Regions from separate parts of the Paenibacillus sp. CAA11 genome, predicted to be linked through region 2. Evidence: a T-box and tRNA genes for the amino acid it is inferred to sense, from the RefSeq annotation. Region 2 holds a T-box; the other holds one or more tRNA genes.
What was found. The T-box of region 2 lies ahead of DCC85_RS17065 (valine--tRNA ligase). A T-box ahead of a tRNA ligase gene usually reads a tRNA of that ligase, here a tRNA-Val.
Positions count from the first base shown of each region.

Region 1 (10,546 bases), 1.4 Mb from region 2:
CTGTAGGTGAAAATGTGTTCCCTCCGAGACGGATCCCGAGTAGTGCGGGGCACGTGAAACCCCGTATGAATCCGCCAGGACCATCTGGTAAGGCTAAATACTCCCTAGCGACCGATAGCGAAGCAGTACCGTGAGGGAAAGGTGAAAAGCACCCCGGAAGGGGAGTGAAACAGAACCTGAAACCGTGTGCTTACAAGAAGTCAGAGTCCTCTATATGGATGATGGCGTGCCTTTTGTAGAATGAACCGGCGAGTTACGTTCCCGTGCAAGGTTAAGGTGAAGAGCCGAAGCCGCAGCGAAAGCGAGTCTGAATAGGGCGAATTGAGTACGTGGGCGTAGACCCGAAACCGTGTGATCTACCCCTGTCCAGGGTGAAGGTGCGGTAACACGCACTGGAGGCCCGAACCCACGAACGTTGAAAAGTTCGGGGATGAGGTGGGGGTAGCGGAGAAATTCCAATCGAACTCGGAGATAGCTGGTTCTCCCCGAAATAGCTTTAGGGCTAGCCTCGGAAGAAAAGAGTCGTGGAGGTAGAGCACTGATTGGGTGCGGGGCCCGCCAAGGGTTACCAAGCTCAGTCAAACTCCGAATGCCATGGACTCATATCCGGGAGTCAGACAGTGAGTGCTAAGATCCATTGTCAAAAGGGAAACAGCCCAGACCATCAGCTAAGGTCCCCAAGTGTGTGTTAAGTGGGAAAGGATGTGGAGTTGCACAGACAACCAGGATGTTGGCTTAGAAGCAGCCACCATTTAAAGAGTGCGTAATAGCTCACTGGTCGAGTGACTCTGCGCCGAAAATGTAACGGGGCTAAACACACCACCGAAGCTATGGCTTGATGCTTTGCATCAGGGGTAGGGGAGCGTTGTGTATGCGTTGAAGGTGTACCGTAAGGAGCGCTGGAGAGTACACAAGTGAGAATGCCGGTATGAGTAACGAAAAGATCAGTGAGAATCTGATCCGCCGAAAGCCTAAGGGTTCCTGAGGAAGGTTCGTCCGCTCAGGGTAAGTCGGGACCTAAGGCGAGGCCGAAAGGCGTAGTCGAAGGACAACAGGTGGAAATTCCTGTACCACCGTAAACCGTTATGAGCGATGGGGTGACGCAGCAGGGTAGTGACGCGGACTGATGGATGTCCGTCCAAGCAGTGAGGCTGGTGTGTAGGCAAATCCGCACACTTTAAGGCTGGGCTGTGATGGGGAGTGAAAATTACAGTAGCGAAGGTCATGATCTCACACTGCCAAGAAAAGCCTCTAGCCAGGTGAAGGTGCCCGTACCGTAAACCGACACAGGTAGGCGAGAAGAGAATTCTAAGGCGCGCGGAAGAACTCTCGTTAAGGAACTCGGCAAAATGACCCCGTAACTTCGGGAGAAGGGGTGCCTCGGTAGGGTGAATAGCCCGAGGGGGCCGCAGTGAAAAGGCCCAAGCGACTGTTTAGCAAAAACACAGGTCTGTGCGAAGCCGCAAGGCGAAGTATACGGGCTGACGCCTGCCCGGTGCTGGAAGGTTAAGGGGAGCGGTTAGGGAGTAATCCCGAAGCTGTGAACCGAAGCCCCAGTAAACGGCGGCCGTAACTATAACGGTCCTAAGGTAGCGAAATTCCTTGTCAGGTAAATTCTGACCCGCACGAATGGCGTAACGACTTGGGCGCTGTCTCAACGAGAGATCCGGTGAAATTTTAATACCTGTGAAGATGCAGGTTACCCGCGACAAGACGGAAAGACCCCATGGAGCTTTACTGCAGCTTGATATTGGACTTTGATACGATTTGTACAGGATAGGTGGGAGCCTAGGAAGCCGGAGCGCCAGCTTCGGTGGAGGCGACGTTGGGATACCACCCTGATCGTATCGGAGTTCTAACCTGGTACCGTAATCCGGTGCGGGGACAGTGTCAGGTGGGCAGTTTGACTGGGGCGGTCGCCTCCTAAAGAGTAACGGAGGCGCCCCAAGGTTCCCTCAGAATGGTTGGAAATCATTCGAAGAGTGCAAAGGCAAAAGGGAGCTTGACTGCGAGACTGACAAGTCGAGCAGGGACGAAAGTCGGGCTTAGTGATCCGGTGGTACCGCATGGAAGGGCCATCGCTCAACGGATAAAAGCTACCCTGGGGATAACAGGCTTATCTCCCCCAAGAGTCCACATCGACGGGGAGGTTTGGCACCTCGATGTCGGCTCATCGCATCCTGGGGCTGAAGTAGGTCCCAAGGGTTGGGCTGTTCGCCCATTAAAGCGGTACGCGAGCTGGGTTCAGAACGTCGTGAGACAGTTCGGTCCCTATCTGTCGTGGGCGTAGGAAATTTGAGAGGAGCTGTCCTTAGTACGAGAGGACCGGGATGGACGCACCGCTGGTGCACCAGTTGTTCCGCCAGGAGCACAGCTGGGTAGCTAAGTGCGGAAGGGATAAGCGCTGAAAGCATCTAAGCGTGAAGCCCCCCTCAAGATGAGATTTCCCAATTAGTAAGACCCCTTGAAGACGACGAGGTAGATAGGCTGGAGGTGGAAGTGCAGCAATGCATGGAGCTGACCAGTACTAATCGGTCGAGGGCTTATCCTATTTAGAGTGTAAAGCGCAATGACGTTTCGTATCCAGTTTTCAAGGATCAACTTGAATGTATTGCTTTTGGAGAGATACCCAAGTGGCTATAAGGGGACCCTCTGCTAAGGGGTTAGACTGCGTAAGTGGTGCGAGGGTTCGAATCCCTCTCTCTCCGCCATCGAACAATCATTCATGGAACTTGAATATTATGGCGGCGTAGCTCAGCTGGCTAGAGCGTACGGTTCATACCCGTGAGGTCGGGGGTTCGATCCCCTCCGCCGCTACCAATAACTATATATAACATATGGAGGCTTAGCTCAGCTGGGAGAGCATCTGCCTTACAAGCAGAGGGTCGGGGGTTCGAACCCCTCAGCCTCCACCATATGTGCCGGTGTAGCTCAACTGGTAGAGCAACTGACTTGTAATCAGTAGGTTGGGGGTTCAAGTCCTCTCGCCGGCACCATTATGAATATTGCGGAACCGTGGTGTAGAGGCCTAACATGCCTGCCTGTCACGCAGGAGATCGCGGGTTCGAATCCCGTCGGTTCCGCCATTCATATCCCAATTGCTTGGTCGAACACGTAAGTGGGGAGGTTCATAGCCGCCACTTTATTTTTTTGACTAAATAGTATTATGGCTCGGTAGCTCAGTCGGTAGAGCAGAGGACTGAAAATCCTCGTGTCGGCGGTTCGATTCCGTCCCGAGCCACTTTTTGTTTTGGAGGCTTAGCGAAGTGGCCAAACGCAGCAGACTGTAAATCTGTTCTCGTCGAGTTCGGTGGTTCGAATCCATCAGCCTCCACCAGTAAGTAAGAGCCATTAGCTCAGTTGGTAGAGCACCTGACTTTTAATCAGGGTGTCGAAGGTTCGAGTCCTTCATGGCTCATCCGCTGTACAAGAGACCGTTAACCATTTGGTTAGCGGTTTTTTGTTATGTTTAAGTCCTTTGTGTCTAAGCTGTATAAATTCATAAAGGTGAGGTCTGGCATTGGATGTGTTAAAATGAACCATATTCCAAAATAGATAGGAAAGGCGTTTTTTATGGAGATATTGATCCTTAAACAGCAGTTGGAAAACGTACTTGGTCAGCCTCTTCAAGAGAGAGCGATGGATCTGCAGCAATGGACGCGAGTAACCGGGGATGCGGGGAATAGTTCTGCCGAGCGGGCAGGCAAGCTTCTTTTTCCATGGAAGTATGAGAATTCCTCCGTTTTGTTGTGGGAGATGGATGCATCTAGCTTAACTGAATCTGAGCGAAAGCTGGTGGAGCTTCTTCTTCAGACGGCAGCGAAGTCGGGGGAAGCATCGCCAGCCTTTGTGAAGAGTGATGAGGAAACCGTCATGAGGCAGTTTGGCCACTGGCTTCATCAGCAGCTAAAGAGTGGTAATCTGAGCACTGATATTCCTGAAGAGATGACACTCAAGTCGAAATTATCGAGTTCTGCTGTGCCATTTCTACTCAGCTGTGAAAGCAGCCTCAGTGCAGAAATGGGCTATACCAAGTTGAACAAGCTTTTGCGGAGCTATTTTGGCGTGGATGTAATCTTAATACCCCTGCAGGATCAAGAATGGATTATTCTTGCAAGGGAGAACCAACTAGAAGGGCTTATCGAGGAAAGCGAAGAAGGAACTGAGGCCGAACGGGCGATGCTTCTCGATTTGTGCCAAGGGATTTATGAATTGATCTCCAATGAGTGGGTAGGTAACTTCCATCTGTCTGTAGCCCAGCCGATAGTGCCGCTGCGTACGCTTACCGAGACGGCGCTGCTCTTACGAGAGACCGTGCTGATGGGGCGGATGTTCCATGTGTCTGAGCATATTCATCTTCCGTGGGATCTCTATCTGGAGCGTTTGATTTACAGCATTCCAGATAGTCAGCGTAAGCTCTTTATAGAGCAGATGGGTGTAGGAACCGGCATCTTCAATGATGCAGAGACGCTTACGACACTAGAGACCTTCTTTCAATTGGACTGCAATGTAAGTGAGACGGCGAAGCGCCTATACATTCATCGTAATACGCTGCTGTACCGCATGGATAAGATTAAGCAGGAGACCGGACTTGATGTGAGAAGCTTCCGGGATGCGGTTCTTGTGAAGCTAACTCTATTATTGTATAAAGTGACGAAAAGAAAATAGGTTTTTTGTGCAGTTTGTTGGTGGTAACCTAACAACGAATGGTTTAATATAAACTTATAAATTGTATCCGATTTCATTTCTGATCATTCTTATTATTAAATTTTACCTTAGGGGGCAAATCTCATGGCAGGTGTACGTTTAGAACATATCTACAAGAAATATGCTGGTTCCGACAAAGCAACCGTTGTTGATGTTAATTTGGATATCGCAGACAAGGAGTTCCTTGTACTGGTTGGTCCTTCCGGCTGTGGTAAGTCTACAACACTGCGTATGATCGCAGGTCTTGAAGAAATTTCTGAAGGTAAGCTGTATATTGGAGATCGCGTTGTTAACGACGTAGCTCCTAAGGATCGCGATATTGCAATGGTATTCCAATCCTATGCCTTGTATCCTCATATGAACGTATACCAAAACATGGCGTTTGGTCTGAAGCTTCGTAAGACGAAGAAGGAAGAGATCGACCAACGCGTACGTGAAGCGGCTAAGATTCTCGATATCGAGCATTTGCTTGATCGTAAACCAAAAGCACTCTCCGGTGGTCAACGTCAACGGGTAGCCTTGGGACGCGCGATTGTGCGTAACCCGCAAGTGTTCCTGATGGACGAACCGCTCTCCAACTTGGATGCGAAACTTCGCGGTCAGATGCGTGCCGAAATTACAAAGCTGGTTAAACGTCTTGAAACCACTTGTATTTACGTAACGCACGATCAGATCGAAGCGATGACAATGGGTGACCGTATCGTCGTTATGAAGGACGGCATCATTCAACAGGCAGCTTCTCCAGAAGAACTTTACAACCAACCGACCAACATCTTCGTTGCCGGATTTATTGGTTCCCCGACGATGAACTTCATCAACGGTCAGCTTACAGAAGAGAACGGTGCTGTGATCTTTACTTCCAGCGGCCTCAAAGTAGAGGTACCGCAAGGTAAAGCAGGACTGCTTAAACAAGGCGGATACATTGGTAAAGAAGTGATCATGGGCGTTCGTCCTGAGGATATCCATGAAGAGCCAGTATTCCTGGAAGCATCTCCTGGAACTATCTTCACAGGTCGCGTAGACGTTACTGAGAACCTTGGCCATGAAATGCTCCTCTACTTGAGCGGCGTAGGTAATGATACAGTTATTGGCCGTGTAGATGGACGTTCGACTACACGTGAAGGTGACAATGTGAAGCTGGCGATTGATATGAACAAGATTCATATCTTTGACAAAGAAACTGAGTTGAACGTATTCTTCAACTAATATAGGATTCACAGAAAAGGCCGCCCTACTGGGCGGCCTTTTGGCATTCTTTTTCTTGAAAGCGCATGCGAAAAAAGACGGTTGTAATTGATTTACCGCTCATTTTCCGATAGGATGAATACAATGACAGGTAGCCCCGATTTTTGGGAAAAGGAGAACAAACATGGCTAAAAAAGTAAAAGTGTCAGAATTGGTGAACCAATTTGGACTAGAGGTCGTCTCAGGTGAACAAGGCCTCAAACGGTCGATTACCGTAGATGATTTGTATCGCCCAGGACTGGAAATGGCCGGTTACTTCGAATATCACCCGCCAGAACGGGTACAAATTCTAGGGAAGACAGAGCTTGCCTTCTTTCATATGCTTCCGGAGGAGGAGCGCAGAGACCGTATGGAACGGCTGTGCAGCAGTGAGCTTACGCCATGCATTATTTTGACGCGCTCTCTGGATGTGCCGGAGGAATTAATCAAAGTCAGCGCAGAGAAGGATGTCCCTGTGCTGCGCAGCAATATGGCTACAACCATTCTCTCCAGCCGGATTACAGGCTTCCTTGAGCGTAAACTCGCACCCACGGCAACGATTCATGGCGTGCTTGTGGATGTCTATGGCGTCGGGATGCTTATTACGGGAAGCAGCGGAATTGGTAAGAGTGAAACGGCTCTGGAACTTGTTAAACGAGGTCATCGACTTATTGCGGATGATGCGGTGGAGATTCGCCAAACTTCGGATAACCAGCTTCACGGCACAGCTCCGGAACTGATCCGTCATCTACTGGAAATCCGCGGGGTAGGCATCATTAATGTCATGACCTTGTTCGGTGCCGGCGCCATTCGAAACAATAAACGAATCACGCTGGTGATCCGGCTCGAAGCCTGGCAGCAGGAGAAGCAGTATGACCGACTCGGGCTGGATGAAGAAACGACGCGAATTATTGATACGGATGTACCGCTTGTTACCGTGCCGGTTCGTCCAGGTCGTAACCTTGCTGTCATTATTGAGGTGGCAGCTATGAATTTCCGTCTCAAACGGATGGGCTATAATGCAGCTCTTCAGTTCACAGCAAAGCTGACGGAGACCATAGCGGAAGATATCGACGATTTGGATTAGGAGTGTGAACTGTGGGAACATTGTTATTAAATCCGATCGCCTTTTCGATCGGTAGTTTGGATGTACATTGGTACGGACTGATCTTAGGAACTGGAGCGCTTGTAGGCTTGCTTCTGGCTATCCGCGAAGGCAAGCGCTTCGGCATCCCGCAGGACTTCTTTATGGATTTGCTTCTGCTGGGCGTCCCTTCGGCGATCATCGCAGCCCGGATCTACTTCGTCGCCTTCAAATGGGACGAATATAAGAATAATTTCTGGGACGTATTTAAAATATGGAATGGCGGTATAGCCATATATGGAGCACTCATCGGGGCCATCATATGTGCGGTCATATTTGTACGTGTGAAGGGCTACAATTTCTGGAGAATTGTAGATATTTGTGCACCGTCGCTGATCGCAGGACAAATGATTGGCCGCTGGGGGAACTTCGTGAACCAAGAGGCTTACGGGGGGCCAACCACGCAGACCTTTTTGAGGGAACATCTTCATCTGCCTTCTTTTATTGTGGATCAGATGAATGTAGAAGGCGTGTATCATCACCCTACTTTCTTGTATGAGTCCTTATGGAACTTGCTTGGCATTATTCTGCTGTTCGTCCTGCGTCGTCAGAAGTTTATGCGCGCCGGGGAACTGTTTTTTACTTACTTCATCTGGTACTCGATCGGTCGCTTCTATATCGAAGGGCTGCGAACAGACAGCTTGGCCTTTCAAGGCCCAGACTGGTTAGCCACGCTGGTCAACGGCTTGTGGAAGCCGCTTGAATGGTTTGGGTTTGAGCATGGAGCGCTTGACCCGGCTTACGGAAATGTCCGAATCTCGCAATTGCTGGCTGTTCTGATTGTAATTGGTGCTATGCTGCTGATTATTTACAGACGGACGCGTAATCCTAAGCCTCCGCGTTACAGTGATCCGATTATTTCCTCAAGACAAAAGGACGATCATGTTGGAGAGGCAGCTGCAAATCAGACAACGGCTCAAACCACTACTCAGCCTGCGAAGCTGGAGGGGGCGAAAGCCAAGGATAGGGATGAAGAAACAAAGGAGTAGCTTACATGATAGACACCATACTGTTTGATTTGGATGGAACCATTGTAGATACAAATGAGTTAATCATTACGTCTTTCTTACATGTTCTTGAGAAACATGGCGCTTCCACACCAGAACAGCCTTATACAAGGGAGCAAATTATCCCTTATATGGGGATGACGCTGGAGCAGCAGCTTCAGCAGTTCACAGGTGCCGGAGATCTGACCCAACTGGTGAAGGATTACCGGGCTTATAATACAGAGCATCATGACCATATGGTTAAGGAATTTCCTCATGTATATGAGGTTATCTCCAAGCTGCATGAGAAGGGGATTACGCTTGGTGTGGTGACTACGAAGATGAAGCCATCGACGATGCGGGTGCTTGAGCTGTTCGGATTGTTGAAATTCATGGATACCATCGTGACCCTTAACGATGTCGAACACCCCAAGCCCGACCCAGAGCCGGTGCTAACGGCTGTAGACCGTTTGAAGGCCGACCCGGCCCGTACACTCATGGTAGGCGATAGCCCGGCGGATATTTTGTCCGCCAAAGCCGCAGGCGTTCATTCGGCTGCTGTGGCTTGGTCGCTCAAGGGAGCGGAGAAGCTGAAGACGTATGAGCCGGACTATATTTTGAAGGATATGACCGATTTATATGACTTGCTTGGATGGGAGCCAGCGAATCTGTGAGGAAAGTAACCAGACATCCGGTAGACGGCCCAAATGCGTTGTGGCAAATTTACCGGACCGTCAGCCCTTGGAAAGGGGTAAAGAACTTCATATTCATTCAGCTGGCACGCTATTGCCCGGTCCTATCCTTGAAGAACTGGATATATCGCCGGATTCTTGGCATGCGGATAGGGGAGTATACGGCTTTTGGCCTGATGGTGATGGTGGATGTGTTCTTTCCAGAGAAAATCACGATCGGGAGAAACTCCATCATCGGCTATAATACGACCATTCTTGCCCATGAATACCTGATTAAAGAATACAGGCTGGGAGAAGTAATCATTGGGGATGAGGTCATGATTGGGGCGAACTGCACGATTCTTCCCGGTGTTACCATCGGGGACGGTGCGGTAGTGGCCGCTGGTTCTGTTGTCCATAAGGACGTAGCGCCCGGCAGCTTTGTCGGCGGGAATCCGCTAAGGGTGATTGAACGGAAAGCGGATGAATAGGTTCAGGAAACAAAATAAAGGTATCGGCGATGAGGCCGATACCTTTATTTTTATGGGTGAAAATTAACGGTGAAGTCCTTCTTGATCTTAAGGCCCGGATAATTCTGAAGCGTAAAGGTTAGGGGCTGAGCATAATTCCCTTTAGGGATGGTGAATTCTATGCTAGCCGTGGGATCGGAGGTGTAAGCTCGATATTGCAAATCCAGGAGTGAATGCTTTTGCCCTTGGCCATCGGTGAATTGATGTATTGCATTATCTTCGTTGTAATATTGTTTGGTTGTCGGGATAGGAAACTCTGTTTCATCAAATATCAATTTGACTATGGTTCCTTTCTCATTCTCGGTGACGCTCCCAAAGTGCATTCGGGGGTCCGGTGAATTAATGAGCTTCTGTTGCTTGGTGTCCACTTTAAATTGAAGTTCATCCCCTAAAGACTGCTCAATGCCGTTCGCCATTATGGAGAAGGCTGGAGATTGACTATATTCAAAGTAGCTTCCTTTATAAGTAAAAATATAGGGCTCCTTCGATTTGGAGCTAGAGTCTGGGTTTAGAGGCATACGAATTTCCCTTCGATCCTTACCCTTACCTACATACACTTGAAGATGATAGAAATCCTTTAACTTCTTGGCACTATTTTGGTCCATTGATAAATATATTTTTGTAGATAACGGGCTAAGGACAGCTTTCGTTACGGTAAACCGAACATCGCCAATTTGTTGCTCTTGATTAGCATATAAGGTTTGAGTAAATTTCCCTGGATCAATATGGATTGGAGGGATTTCTAAAAAATTAGATTGATTGGTTGGGTGATTATCTAAACCTAGTTTGGCTTTAAAATGTATGACATCCGGAACAGGGTGCGATTCGTCAAATACATAATGGAGAACTAAGTTAGCTACATTAGGAGAGCTGTTGGAGTCATTGTCTTCGCCTGACTTGAAAACTAATGGGTCTCCATGTTCATCAGTAGTTTCGAAGCCAAAAAAAGATACCTTTTCTTTATCAAGCGTGTTGTTACCAGTTATAAATAAAATCAGATTCGAGGAATCTGCTAAAACACCATTGACCGTTAATTTAAACTTGCCATCCTCTTTAGATTGATTTACAGGCTGATACAGTCCATTCTTATAAGCAGTTTGCCAGTCGGAATGATCTCCGATGTTAAATATAGCTTCTTTAACACCAGGGTCTAGCGCAGGTACTTGAGAAGAATCAGGCGCAGCGGTTGTGGCTGAACCCGGCCAAATCGTATGATTATACAGGATAATGACCGCTAGGCAAGCTGCGAGCATGCTGGCTGCCGTCCCGCCAATCTGCCACCTG
Region 1 covers NZ_CP028922.1:143,615-154,160, forward strand. The annotation lists rRNA gene DCC85_RS00700 (23S ribosomal RNA) at 1-2,551, shown strand, start outside; tRNA gene DCC85_RS00705 (tRNA-Ser) at 2,620-2,711, shown strand; tRNA gene DCC85_RS00710 (tRNA-Met) at 2,744-2,820, shown strand; tRNA gene DCC85_RS00715 (tRNA-Val) at 2,840-2,915, shown strand; tRNA gene DCC85_RS00720 (tRNA-Thr) at 2,921-2,996, shown strand; tRNA gene DCC85_RS00725 (tRNA-Asp) at 3,010-3,086, shown strand; tRNA gene DCC85_RS00730 (tRNA-Phe) at 3,169-3,241, shown strand; tRNA gene DCC85_RS00735 (tRNA-Tyr) at 3,253-3,337, shown strand; tRNA gene DCC85_RS00740 (tRNA-Lys) at 3,346-3,418, shown strand; gene DCC85_RS00745 (PucR family transcriptional regulator) at 3,574-4,668, shown strand; gene DCC85_RS00750 (ABC transporter ATP-binding protein) at 4,792-5,913, shown strand; gene hprK (HPr(Ser) kinase/phosphatase) at 6,077-7,018, shown strand; gene lgt (prolipoprotein diacylglyceryl transferase) at 7,030-8,064, shown strand; gene ppaX (pyrophosphatase PpaX) at 8,070-8,735, shown strand; gene DCC85_RS00770 (acyltransferase) at 8,732-9,223, shown strand; gene DCC85_RS00775 (DUF4179 domain-containing protein) at 9,274-10,546, opposite strand, start outside.
Region 1: it has a tRNA-Val gene. The T-box ahead of DCC85_RS17065 (valine--tRNA ligase) is inferred to sense a tRNA for this amino acid. The anticodon was not compared.

Region 2 (10,546 bases):
TCTGCTTGCGTGCATCACTGCGGTCAAGACCTTGGTATTTGCCGGCTTCTTCATTCATCGTGCCCGTCTCGTCCATCACCGTAATCTGCGGCAGATTATGACGAAGACCAAGCTCAAAGTCGTTCGGATCATGAGCAGGCGTAATCTTTACCGCACCGCTGCCGAATTCTTTATCAACATAATCATCGGCAACAATCGGAATTTCACGGCCGATAATCGGCAGAACCAGCGTCTTCCCAATCATGTCCGCATAGCGTTCGTCCTCCGGATGAACAGCTACCGCCGTATCTCCCAGCATCGTCTCCGGACGTGTTGTCGCGACTGTGATATGGCCGCTTCCATCCTTAAGCGGGTACTGCAAATGATACAGGTTACCATTGACTTCTTTATATTCAACTTCAATATCCGAAAGGGCTGTGCGTGCAGCCGGATCCCAGTTGATGATCCGCTTGCCCCGGTATATCAAGCCCTTCTCATACAGCTTAACGAATACTTCGCGTACCGCTTGAGACAGCCCTTCATCCAGCGTAAACCGCTCACGCGAATAATCCAGCGAGAAGCCCATCTTAGCCCATTGCTCATGGATTGTTTCAGCATACTGATCCTTCCATTCCCATACCTTCTCCAGAAATTTCTCGCGGCCCAGATCATAACGGGTAATTCCCTGTTCACGCAGGCGCTGTTCCACCTTAGTTTGCGTGGCAATGCCGGCATGGTCCGCACCAGGAAGCCAAAGCGCATCATAACCCTGCATTCGCTTAGCCCGAATAAGAATATCTTGAAGCGTGAAATCCAAGGCATGGCCGATGTGAAGCATCCCCGTTACATTCGGAGGCGGAATCACGATTGTAAAAGGCTTGGCATCTTTTCGCTGCCCTGCTTTAAAAAACTCTCCTTCCATCCAGTAGCGGTACCATTTCTGCTCAGCTGTCTTCGGATCGTATGTCGTCGGCATTTCCGACGAGGCGGTTTGTTGACGGTTCTCTTCCATTCCATTACCTCCAGGAACATTATCATCAATGATTTGTGAAAACAAAAAAAGCCCCACGTCTCAAAGGACGAAAGGCTCTATCTTTCGCGGTACCACCTTTGTTTCGCAAGGATCCTGTAAACCAATCGCGATAAAGAACGCGTAAGGGGCCAAGCGACACTCAATTGCAGGATAACGGCTGCATGCCGGCCCGTTCTAACCGATGATATTACGGGTTCAAACGGGCGACTTCCGGGCGACTTCGGAGAGCTGCATCCTACGGAATTTCCCAGCGCTACAATTCCGCTCTCTGTAAGGGCTATGCCTACCTACTCTTCCCGTTCATCGTCTTTGACTATAGTACATAATAACTTTCTTACCGCATATAGTCAATGCCGACAAACAAGAACCCACAGCTGCCCCTTCGCTTAAGGGATGTACAGAACTTGGCCCTCCGATAAGTTTTGCTCAGTCAGACGATTATGAAGCAGCAGCTCCCGAGGGCTTAAGCGGTAACGCTCCGCGATTTCATCGATGGTCTCTTCGCGCTGAACAATAACCAGACGCACCTTGCGGAACGGTGTCTGTTCAGACATTTTAGTCAGGAATGCCTGCTTCCAGCCCGGATCCTCGGCTTCAATGAGTGCACTGCCTTCAGGAGGAACAAGATCTTCATCAGGACGGGGATCTTCGATGGCGGATGAAGGTTTGCCGGCTCCTGTATGAAGAAGTTGGCTCAGAGCGGCGCTGTCTGTCCGTTCTGCCGAAGAGGACTCCTTCTTGCTGCCAAGCGCTATTTTCATTTCCTGCGGCTTGTCGGCCTCAGGTGCTTCTTCAGTCTCCAACTCGCTAACAGGCGCCGCACTTACAGGAACTTCTTCCCCTGACGGCTGGGCAGATTCCACATTCGCTGCAGCATCTGTATTTCCCGCAATTCCTGCAGTTTCTTCCACTGGAGACTCTTCTGCCTTCGGAGCTAGAGTTTCAGCAGCATCCGCCTGGGCTTTAGTCTCCTTGGGTACAGATTTGCTTTTGAAGAGAGTCCGCTCTGTCTCAGCTTGCTTGGATATCAAGCTATCCTCCGAATTCGCCGCTGGTGCTCTATCTGGCTTTGACTCCAGGTTTGCCTTCAGCGTCGGCTCCGGTTTTGACTCCGGTTTCAGCTTCGGCTGCGACTCCAGCTTCACCTCTGTCTGGAATTCTTCGGATTCATGCGGCTGCTCTGTACGCCATACGGGCTTAGGTACAGCACGAACAGGCTCATTCTCAAACCAAGAGTCGGCAGACAGCTCATCTGCAGGAGGCTGGGCCGTTTCCAGGCTAAGGTTCTCCTCGGCCTTTTCAGACTCCCTTCCAGCCGGTACAATGATCGGGTCGATCTGCTGAGCGGCCGTGTCTAAGAGATCTTGTCCTAATTCACTAGGAAGGTCCTGTTCTTCCACGCCAGAAGAGTTAGTACTCGAAGTCCACACCCTCTGCTCTGCCCAAAAATCAGCATTCTCCACCTGTTCCACCGCTTCACTTCCAGGATCAGCAGCAAATACAGGCTCTTCCTCTTCTTGTTCTTCTTGCACAGAGCTAACCGGTTCAGCTAGTTCGGTAAAATCCGTCTCCTCCGCAAGCTCTTGCTGCTCTCCAGAATAAGCCGCAGTATATTCACGGTTGCTCCAATCATGCGCTGACTGTGTATAAGCTGCCGTCTCAATGCCCTGCAAGGAAAGAACCCCGGTAACGTTCAGACTGCGGGGATTTAGTAAATCGACATCAAAATTCTCAATCTCAACGGCGATATCCTCTACCCGATTCACGCGGTTTAAGGGTACGGTAATCTCCACAGGAATCAAGTGAGACAATTCGCGGGTCTCTCCCTCCCCGCGGTATAAGCCTGTCAGCAGCAAATGGCCGCGCATTGTAGCATAATCATTTCCCGGCACTACCTGAATTCGAGGGTAAAGCTCAATCTCTTCCAATTCCTCAATTCCGATCTCTTCGTCCGATAAATGGACGCGCTCATAAATATCAAATCGCAATCCATAAGATTGATCAGCCAAGGACGTCTTCCTCCTTTCAGCATATCCAAAACGGGATGCTCGCTCATAACTCACGGAATATGAACCAAATCATCGCTCGTTTTTATCTATATGCTGCAAAAGGAAGCACATGCCTAACTTTTGTCCGCGAGGCGATCACTTCTATCGCTTTAACTGATCATGCAGCTCACAAATGACCGGCGGCCAAGGATCGTTCACGCTGATGAACTCTCCGGTGAGCGGATGTACAAACTCCAGAGCTTCTCCGTGGAGCGCCTGATAACGAATCCGCTTGGGATCGCCGCCATACAATTCGTCACCCAGCAGCGGGTGGCCAATATGACTCATATGCACCCGAATTTGATGGGTACGCCCCGTCTCGAGCTGCAGGCGGACCAAGCTGGCGCCACGAAGCACTTCCAGGCACTCCAGATGGGTCACAGCCGGCTTTCCGGTAGGGCTTACTCTGCGGCGCTTGGGATGATGCCTGTCTCGCCCGATCGGAGCATCAATGGTCATGCGCCCAAGCTTCATCTCTCCTTGGGCTATAGCGATATAGACGCGATGAATTTCCTTCCTCGCCATGGCGCTGTCCAGCTTAAGCTGCGCGAATTCGTTCTTTGCGTACAGCACAGGGCCGGACGTATATTCATCTAAGCGATGAATATGCCGCACAGCCGCCTGCTCACCGCTGGCCGCATAATGGGCCGCCACTGCATGTGCCAGTGTTGGCTTGCGCTCTTCGCCATCCGGATGAACCTTGCAGCCGGCCGGTTTATGTACAACGAGGCAGAAATCGTCCTCGTAAAGCACAAGCGGCGGATCACTGATCGCCGCAAAGCCGGGTTCCCGCGGCAGAAACATCCGCAGCCGGAGACGATCCCCGGCAAGGCGGATGCCCCCTGCCTCATGCAGCTGCTGCAGTAATTTTGGCGGGAACGCAAGACTTGATTGCAGCCACTGCGATGCGGCAGCCAAAGGATCGGGAGCACCTTTGACCGCCTTACCTGGCATCAGCTCAAGCCATTCGCCTCTTCGCTTATAGCTGATCCTGCTCACAGAGCCGCGAGCGCACGGCGCTGCGCCTCAATGGTCGCATCGATATCCTCGGTGGTATGAACACCGGAGACAAACATCCCCTCGAATTGGGACGGAGCTACGCTCACTCCTTCATTCACCATGGCAGCAAAATAGCGGCGGAACAGATCCAAATCACTCGTTCTAGCCGTCTCAAAGTTCACAACCGGTCCTTCCGTAAAGAAAGGGCATACCATGGAGCCGACGCGGTTAACCGTACAAGGAATTCCCTTTTCCTTCGCGTTCTGCTCAAACCCAGCCTGCAATCGTGCTGACAGCTGCTCCAGACGCTCATATACTTCCGGAGTAAGCAGTGAGAGCGTAGTGAATCCGGCCGTCATCGCCAGCGGATTTCCGCTCAAGGTTCCCGCCTGGTAAATAGGGCCTGTAGGTGCAATTTGTTCCATGATCTCTCTCTTGCCGCCATAAGCTCCAACAGGAAGGCCGCCGCCGATAACTTTTCCAAGACAAGTCAAATCAGGCGTTACCGCGAACCGGCCCTGCGCGCAGTTCAAGTCGACCCGGAAACCGGTCATCACTTCATCAAAAATCAGCACGCTGCCGTATTCTGTAGTCAAACGGCGCAGCCCTTCCAAAAATCCCGGCAATGGGGGAACGACTCCCATGTTGCCTGCAACAGGCTCGACAATAACACCTGCAATCTCCTCTCCAAAACGCTCAAAGGCAAGTTCAGCCGAAGCTATATCATTATAAGGGACGGCAATCGTGTTAGCTGCTACCCCCTCCGGCACCCCAGGGCTATCAGGCAGTCCTAATGTAGCGACCCCTGAGCCGGCCTTAATCAACAGGCTGTCTGCATGTCCGTGATAAGACCCTTCAAATTTCAGGATTTTGCTGCGTCCCGTGTAGCCACGCGCCAGACGGATTGCACTCATCGTAGCTTCTGTACCCGAATTGACCATACGCACAATGTCAATGGAAGGGACGCGTTCAGCCACAAGCTTGGCCATCGCAGTCTCCAGCAGAGTGGGCGCGCCAAAGCTCGTCCCCTTAGCAGCAGCCTCCTGCAGTGCCTTGACCACTTCTGGATGGGCATGGCCCATAATCAGAGGACCCCAAGAAGCCACGTAATCAATAAATGTGTTGCCATCAATATCGTAGACTCTTGAGCCTACTCCATGATCTATGTAAAGCGGAGTCAACCCTACCGATTTGAAGGCGCGAACAGGGCTGTTCACACCACCCGGAATATACTGCTTAGCTTCTTCAAATGCCTGCTTGGACCGTTCTTCACGGCGTCTATTATTCATCTCATTCATCTTGAGGACACGCTCCCATCTATCATTTTTAAAGCCGGGACTCTATAAGCCCCGGCCTTTCATTTCTAAATTAATTACCCTCTCGCAGCCAGCGTGCCATATCCTTGGCGAAATAAGTAATGATGATATCCGCCCCGGCCCGCTTCATTCCAAGGAGAGATTCTGTAACAATGGCCTGCTCGTTAATCCAGCCTTGCTGGGCAGCCGCTTTGACCATCGAGTATTCCCCGCTGACATTGTATGCAACGAGTGGAAGGTCAAACTCCTGCCGAAGTAGTCGAATCACGTCCATGAAGGCGAGCGCCGGCTTAACCATCAGCATGTCCGCGCCTTCTTCTACATCGCTCTGTGCTTCGCGGAGCGCTTCACGTACATTGGCCGGGTCCATCTGGTAGGACTTCCGGTCGCCAAACTGCGGAGCCGAATCCGCAGCTTCCCGGAAAGGACCGTAGAATGCAGAAGCATATTTTACAGAATAAGACATGATTGGAATATGAGCATACCCCGCCTCATCTAGCCCATGGCGAATAGCCTGAACAAAACCGTCCATCATATTGGACGGAGCGATAATATCCGCGCCTGCCCTTGCCTGGGATACTGCCGTGCGGGCTAATAGCTCCAGCGATTCGTCATTCAGCACATCTCCGTGCAGATGACCTTCATGCTCAAACGTATGAACCATCCCGCAATGGCCATGATCCGTAAATTCACATAGACAGGTGTCCGCTACCACAAGAAGCTCAGGATACAGCGATTTAATCTTGCGGGTTGCAGCCTGCACGATCCCATTCTCGTCAAAAGCCGATGAGCCTACCGCATCCTTGGTCTCAGGAATTCCGAACAGCAGGACTGATTTGATTCCTAAGTCAACGATTTCCTTCAATTCCTCTTCCAGCGTGTCTAGAGAGAAATGATATACCCCTGGCATCGAGGGAATTTCACGCTTAATTCCTGTACCGTAGGTTACAAAAATCGGTTGAATGAAGTCATCTACATTCAGCACCGTCTCGCGCACTAAGCTGCGCATGCCAGCACTTTGCCGCAAGCGGCGGTGACGAACAATTGGAAAAGCCATATCAATACATCTCCTTATATAATAGGCACTGTCTTATAGAGAAGTGCTATTTGAAATCCATTTTAAACTTATGATGTCTAGGTTCGTGTCCGGGCGTTCCAAGCACATAATTCATCGATCAGGCTGTCGATAGTTGCTTCCTTAGCCAACATAGTGACCTGCAATCCTGCCTCTTCAGCCGTCTTGGCCGTAACCGGACCGATGCAGGCAATCTCGATCTGAGACAGCGCCTCTACCGGATCGCTTAATCCCATTCTCCTGAGAATATCCAGCAGATAATGAACCGTGGACGAGCTGGTAAAGGTTATCGCATGAATACCGCCCTCTTCCAGCAGCTTCAGCAGCTCAACATCGTCCTCCCCGGTTGCCACCGTCTCATAGAGTAACGCTTCTGTGACGGAAACGCCTAGTTCGGTCAGCTTCTCCCGCAGCCAGCTTCTTGCCAAGTTCCCATGCGGCAGCAGAACCTTTTGTTCCGGCTTAAGCTCCCCAGCAAAGGCCTCAAATACCCCTTCCGCCTGGTAGCGCTCAGGCAGGCTTTCCGCAATGATTCCCCGCTGAGCCAGCGCCTTAGAGGTTGCAGGGCCTACAGCAGCGACGCGCGCTTTATACAGCCCTCTGATATCCTTCCCTAACTTCTCCAGCTGGACAAAGAAATAGTCTACCGCATTGACGCTGGTAAAGAACACCCAATCATAGGCCTCCAGTTGGCTCAAAGCTTCGCTAGTATCGGACAATACCCCAGCATCCGCTGGCGTGCGCGTCTCAATCACAGGGAATTCATAGGGCTCGCCTCCAAGGTCTTCAATGCGGCGGACCATATCACTCGCCTGTGCCCGCGCCCTTGTCACAAGAATCCGCTTGCCGAAGAGAGGCATCACCTCGGCCCATTTCAGCTTATCCCGCTGCTCTACAGCCTCCCCAACCACGATAACGGCCGGAGACTGAAAATTTGCAGCCTTCACCTTGGCTTCAATATCCTCAAGCGTACCGACCAAGGTCTCTTGCTCTGCACGAGTTCCCCAGCGAATAAGAGCTACTGGCGTCTGAGGAGAACGCCCATGCTCGATGAGCTGGCAGCTGATGTAACCGATCTTGGCCACGCCCATCATGAAGATGAGTGTACCTGTTGCTTGGGTTACCTTATCCCATTTAATAGATACATCCAGCTTATCCTGATGCTCATGCCCTGTAATAATGGAGAGAGATGAGGCAATATCCCGATGAGTTACAGGAATTCCCGCATAGGCGGGAACAGATATAGCCGCAGTAATGCCTGGCACTATTTCATAAGGAATCCCATGCTGGCGAAGCAGTTCAGCCTCTTCGCCAACCCGGCCAAAGATGGTAGGATCTCCGCCTTTCAAGCGTACTACCGTCTTGCCTTGAAGAGCCAGATCAACCAGCAGCTGATTGATGTCCTCCTGCTTCATCGTATGCCGATCCGGGAGCTTGCCTACATAGATCTTCTCAGCTCCCTGCTTGGCCTCCTTCAGCAGGCGCGGATTCGCCAGCCGATCATACACCACTGCATCTGCAAGACGAAGACAATCCAGCCCTTTCACCGTGATCAACCGTGCATCCCCTGGACCAGCTCCGACTAAGTATACCTTTCCCGCCATTACCTCATCCCCTAACTTCTGCTAATATCTCTCCTGCACCCTGAGCCATCAGCCGTTCTGCCACCATTTGACCCAGCTTCTGCGGGTCAGATCCGACAGCAGACTCCTTCAGAATGGTCTTGCCGTCAGGTGATCCGACCATGCCTGTAAGACGCAGCATAGCTCCTTCAGACGGCTGAGCGTCGGCCTGAAGATGTTCGGCATAAGCACCGATCGGAACCTGGCACCCTCCATTGAGGACGCCGAGAAATTCACGTTCTGCGGCAACAGATAGCGCTGTCGAACGGTCATTATAGAGGGACAGCAGGTGCCGAACCTCTGCGTCATTCTCCCGGCATTCAATGCCGAGCGCCCCTTGTCCTACAGCCGGGAGACATACGTCCACCGGCAGGAAGGAGCTGATCCGATCCTGCCAGCCCATCCGGTATAACCCTGCGGCTGCCAGGATAATAGCATCGAACCCTTCTGTCTCAAGCTTGCGAAGACGGGAATCTATATTTCCCCGCACAGGCTCCAGGATAAGATCGGGGCGGTATGCCTTAAGCTGACTGGCACGGCGCAAGCTGCTGGTCCCCACCTTGGCGCCTTCTCTTAGTTCATCTATACTCTGACAGCCAAGGGAAATGAGTGCATCCCGCGGATCTACCCGCCGCGGAACGGCTCCATTGATTAAGCCATCCGGAAGCCAAGCAGGCATGTCCTTCATGCTGTGAACGGCCAGGTCAATCTCCCCGTCAAGCATCGCTTGTTCGATCTCCTTCACGAACAACCCCTTCCCTCCAACCTTAGAGAGGGTCACGTCGAGGATTTGATCTCCGCGGGTAACGATCTTGCGAGTCTCAAACCGCAGCGGCAGCTGCTTCTCTGCACAAATCCGTTCAAGGGCCTCGATGACCTGCCCAGTCTGTGTTAGCGCCAATTGGCTTTGTCTGGTTCCTACAACTATTGTACGCATCATGCTCATCCTTTCGTCATCCAGCGGTCAATCTCTTCCTCGCCCCAATCGCGGAGACTGCCATCACGAACTCGTTCTAGCCACTGTGCTTCCGTTAGAGAGTGAAGGAGGCGGGCCTTTTGGACCCGGTCCGTGACCTTATCTTTCACTCGGCTTCTTACTCTTTTTATAAACGCCAGGTATTCCTCATACTCTTCTCCATAGCGTTCCTTCAAATCTTCAGTAATCCTGACAGCTGCCGCAGGCCCCGCACCGGAGGTGGACACGGATATTACAAGATCACCACGGCGAAGCACACTCGGTGTAATGAAATTTCCGCTCTGCGCTCTGCTAGCAACGTTTACAGGAACGGCGTGTTTCTTGGCCTCGGCAGCAACCATTTCGTTCACCTCAGGGTTGTCTGTTGCTGCGAAGGCTAGTCCTGCTTCCGCCAAATCACCGTTCCGATATTCCCTTGACAGCCATGTTATCTTGTTCTCTTGGGCTGCTTGATGGAGCACGGGGCCAAGCGCTGGGCTAATCACGATAAGGTCAGCCCCTGCCTCCCACAAAGGTTCCGCTTTTCGGGCAGCCACCCCGCCGCCGCCAACAATAACCGCTTTGACTCCCTCAACATTCAGCATGATGGGAATAAAGTTCGTCAAAGGCTCACCTCCAGTTCCAACTGTGAAAAGCAGACCAGGAATTCATCAAAAAGTTGATAATAAGTACCGCATACCCCACAAGCGCCCATTGCGCCATCCGAACGCCGGTATAACGCTTATAATGCCTTCCCAGAAAATAGAGCAAATAAACCCCCAAGGCGGCAATGGTAATCCCAACCTTCAAATCCGCCAGCGTCTCCCAGCTGCCTTCTGTAGCAATAACGGCCCCTGCAATCAGCAAAGAGACGGATAATAGAGAGGTCCCCCACATCATCGACAGTGGAATGTAATGATCCAAGGTTTCGAGACTCGGCAGTCGGCGGATCGTATCGCTCCACTTCTTAACCTTTAGCCTGCGGTGCAAATAAAGGTACAATCCCGCAAATACAGCAGCTAGCGAAAGCGCCGCAAAGCTGATTCCCGCAAGTGCTACATGCAGTACAAGGAGGCCATGAACGGTATAGCCGTGAATGAGCGGATAATCTTGGTCTGAGAAGCTAAGACGGTTCACCATCATAATGAGAAGTCCGATCACATTAACCAGAGCGGCAGCCAGCTCCGACTTTTGAAAAAAAGTCATGACCAGCGCAGCTCCTCCCAGGCTGAAGCTCACTAGCAACAAATAATCGTAAGGGGAGAAGAGAGCTTCTACCCCATCCTTCCAAAAACGAAGGCAGAATCCAGCCAGCTGCAGCAGGAGCACACATGCAAGAAGCCCTGCTCCCACCCGCTTCGCTCCCGGATTGCGTCTCATGCAATTCGAGAAATAAAACAGAAGGCTCAGGGCATATATATAGATCATTGCATCATCAATCAGATCAAGAAGCGTCAAGGCCTTTCACCGCCTTACATAGACATCTGTGCCAAAGGAAAAGAAAGCTTCTCCGGCGACG
Region 2 covers NZ_CP028922.1:3,649,740-3,660,285, forward strand. The annotation lists gene DCC85_RS17065 (valine--tRNA ligase) at 1-991, opposite strand, end outside; T-box leader at 1,052-1,325, opposite strand; gene DCC85_RS17070 (LysM peptidoglycan-binding domain-containing protein) at 1,399-3,021, opposite strand; gene DCC85_RS17075 (RluA family pseudouridine synthase) at 3,163-4,059, opposite strand; gene hemL (glutamate-1-semialdehyde 2,1-aminomutase) at 4,056-5,357, opposite strand; gene hemB (porphobilinogen synthase) at 5,428-6,432, opposite strand; gene cobA (uroporphyrinogen-III C-methyltransferase) at 6,510-8,054, opposite strand; gene hemC (hydroxymethylbilane synthase) at 8,059-9,009, opposite strand; gene DCC85_RS17100 (precorrin-2 dehydrogenase/sirohydrochlorin ferrochelatase family protein) at 9,015-9,653, opposite strand; gene ccsA (cytochrome c biogenesis protein CcsA) at 9,658-10,485, opposite strand; gene hemA (glutamyl-tRNA reductase) at 10,500-10,546, opposite strand, start outside.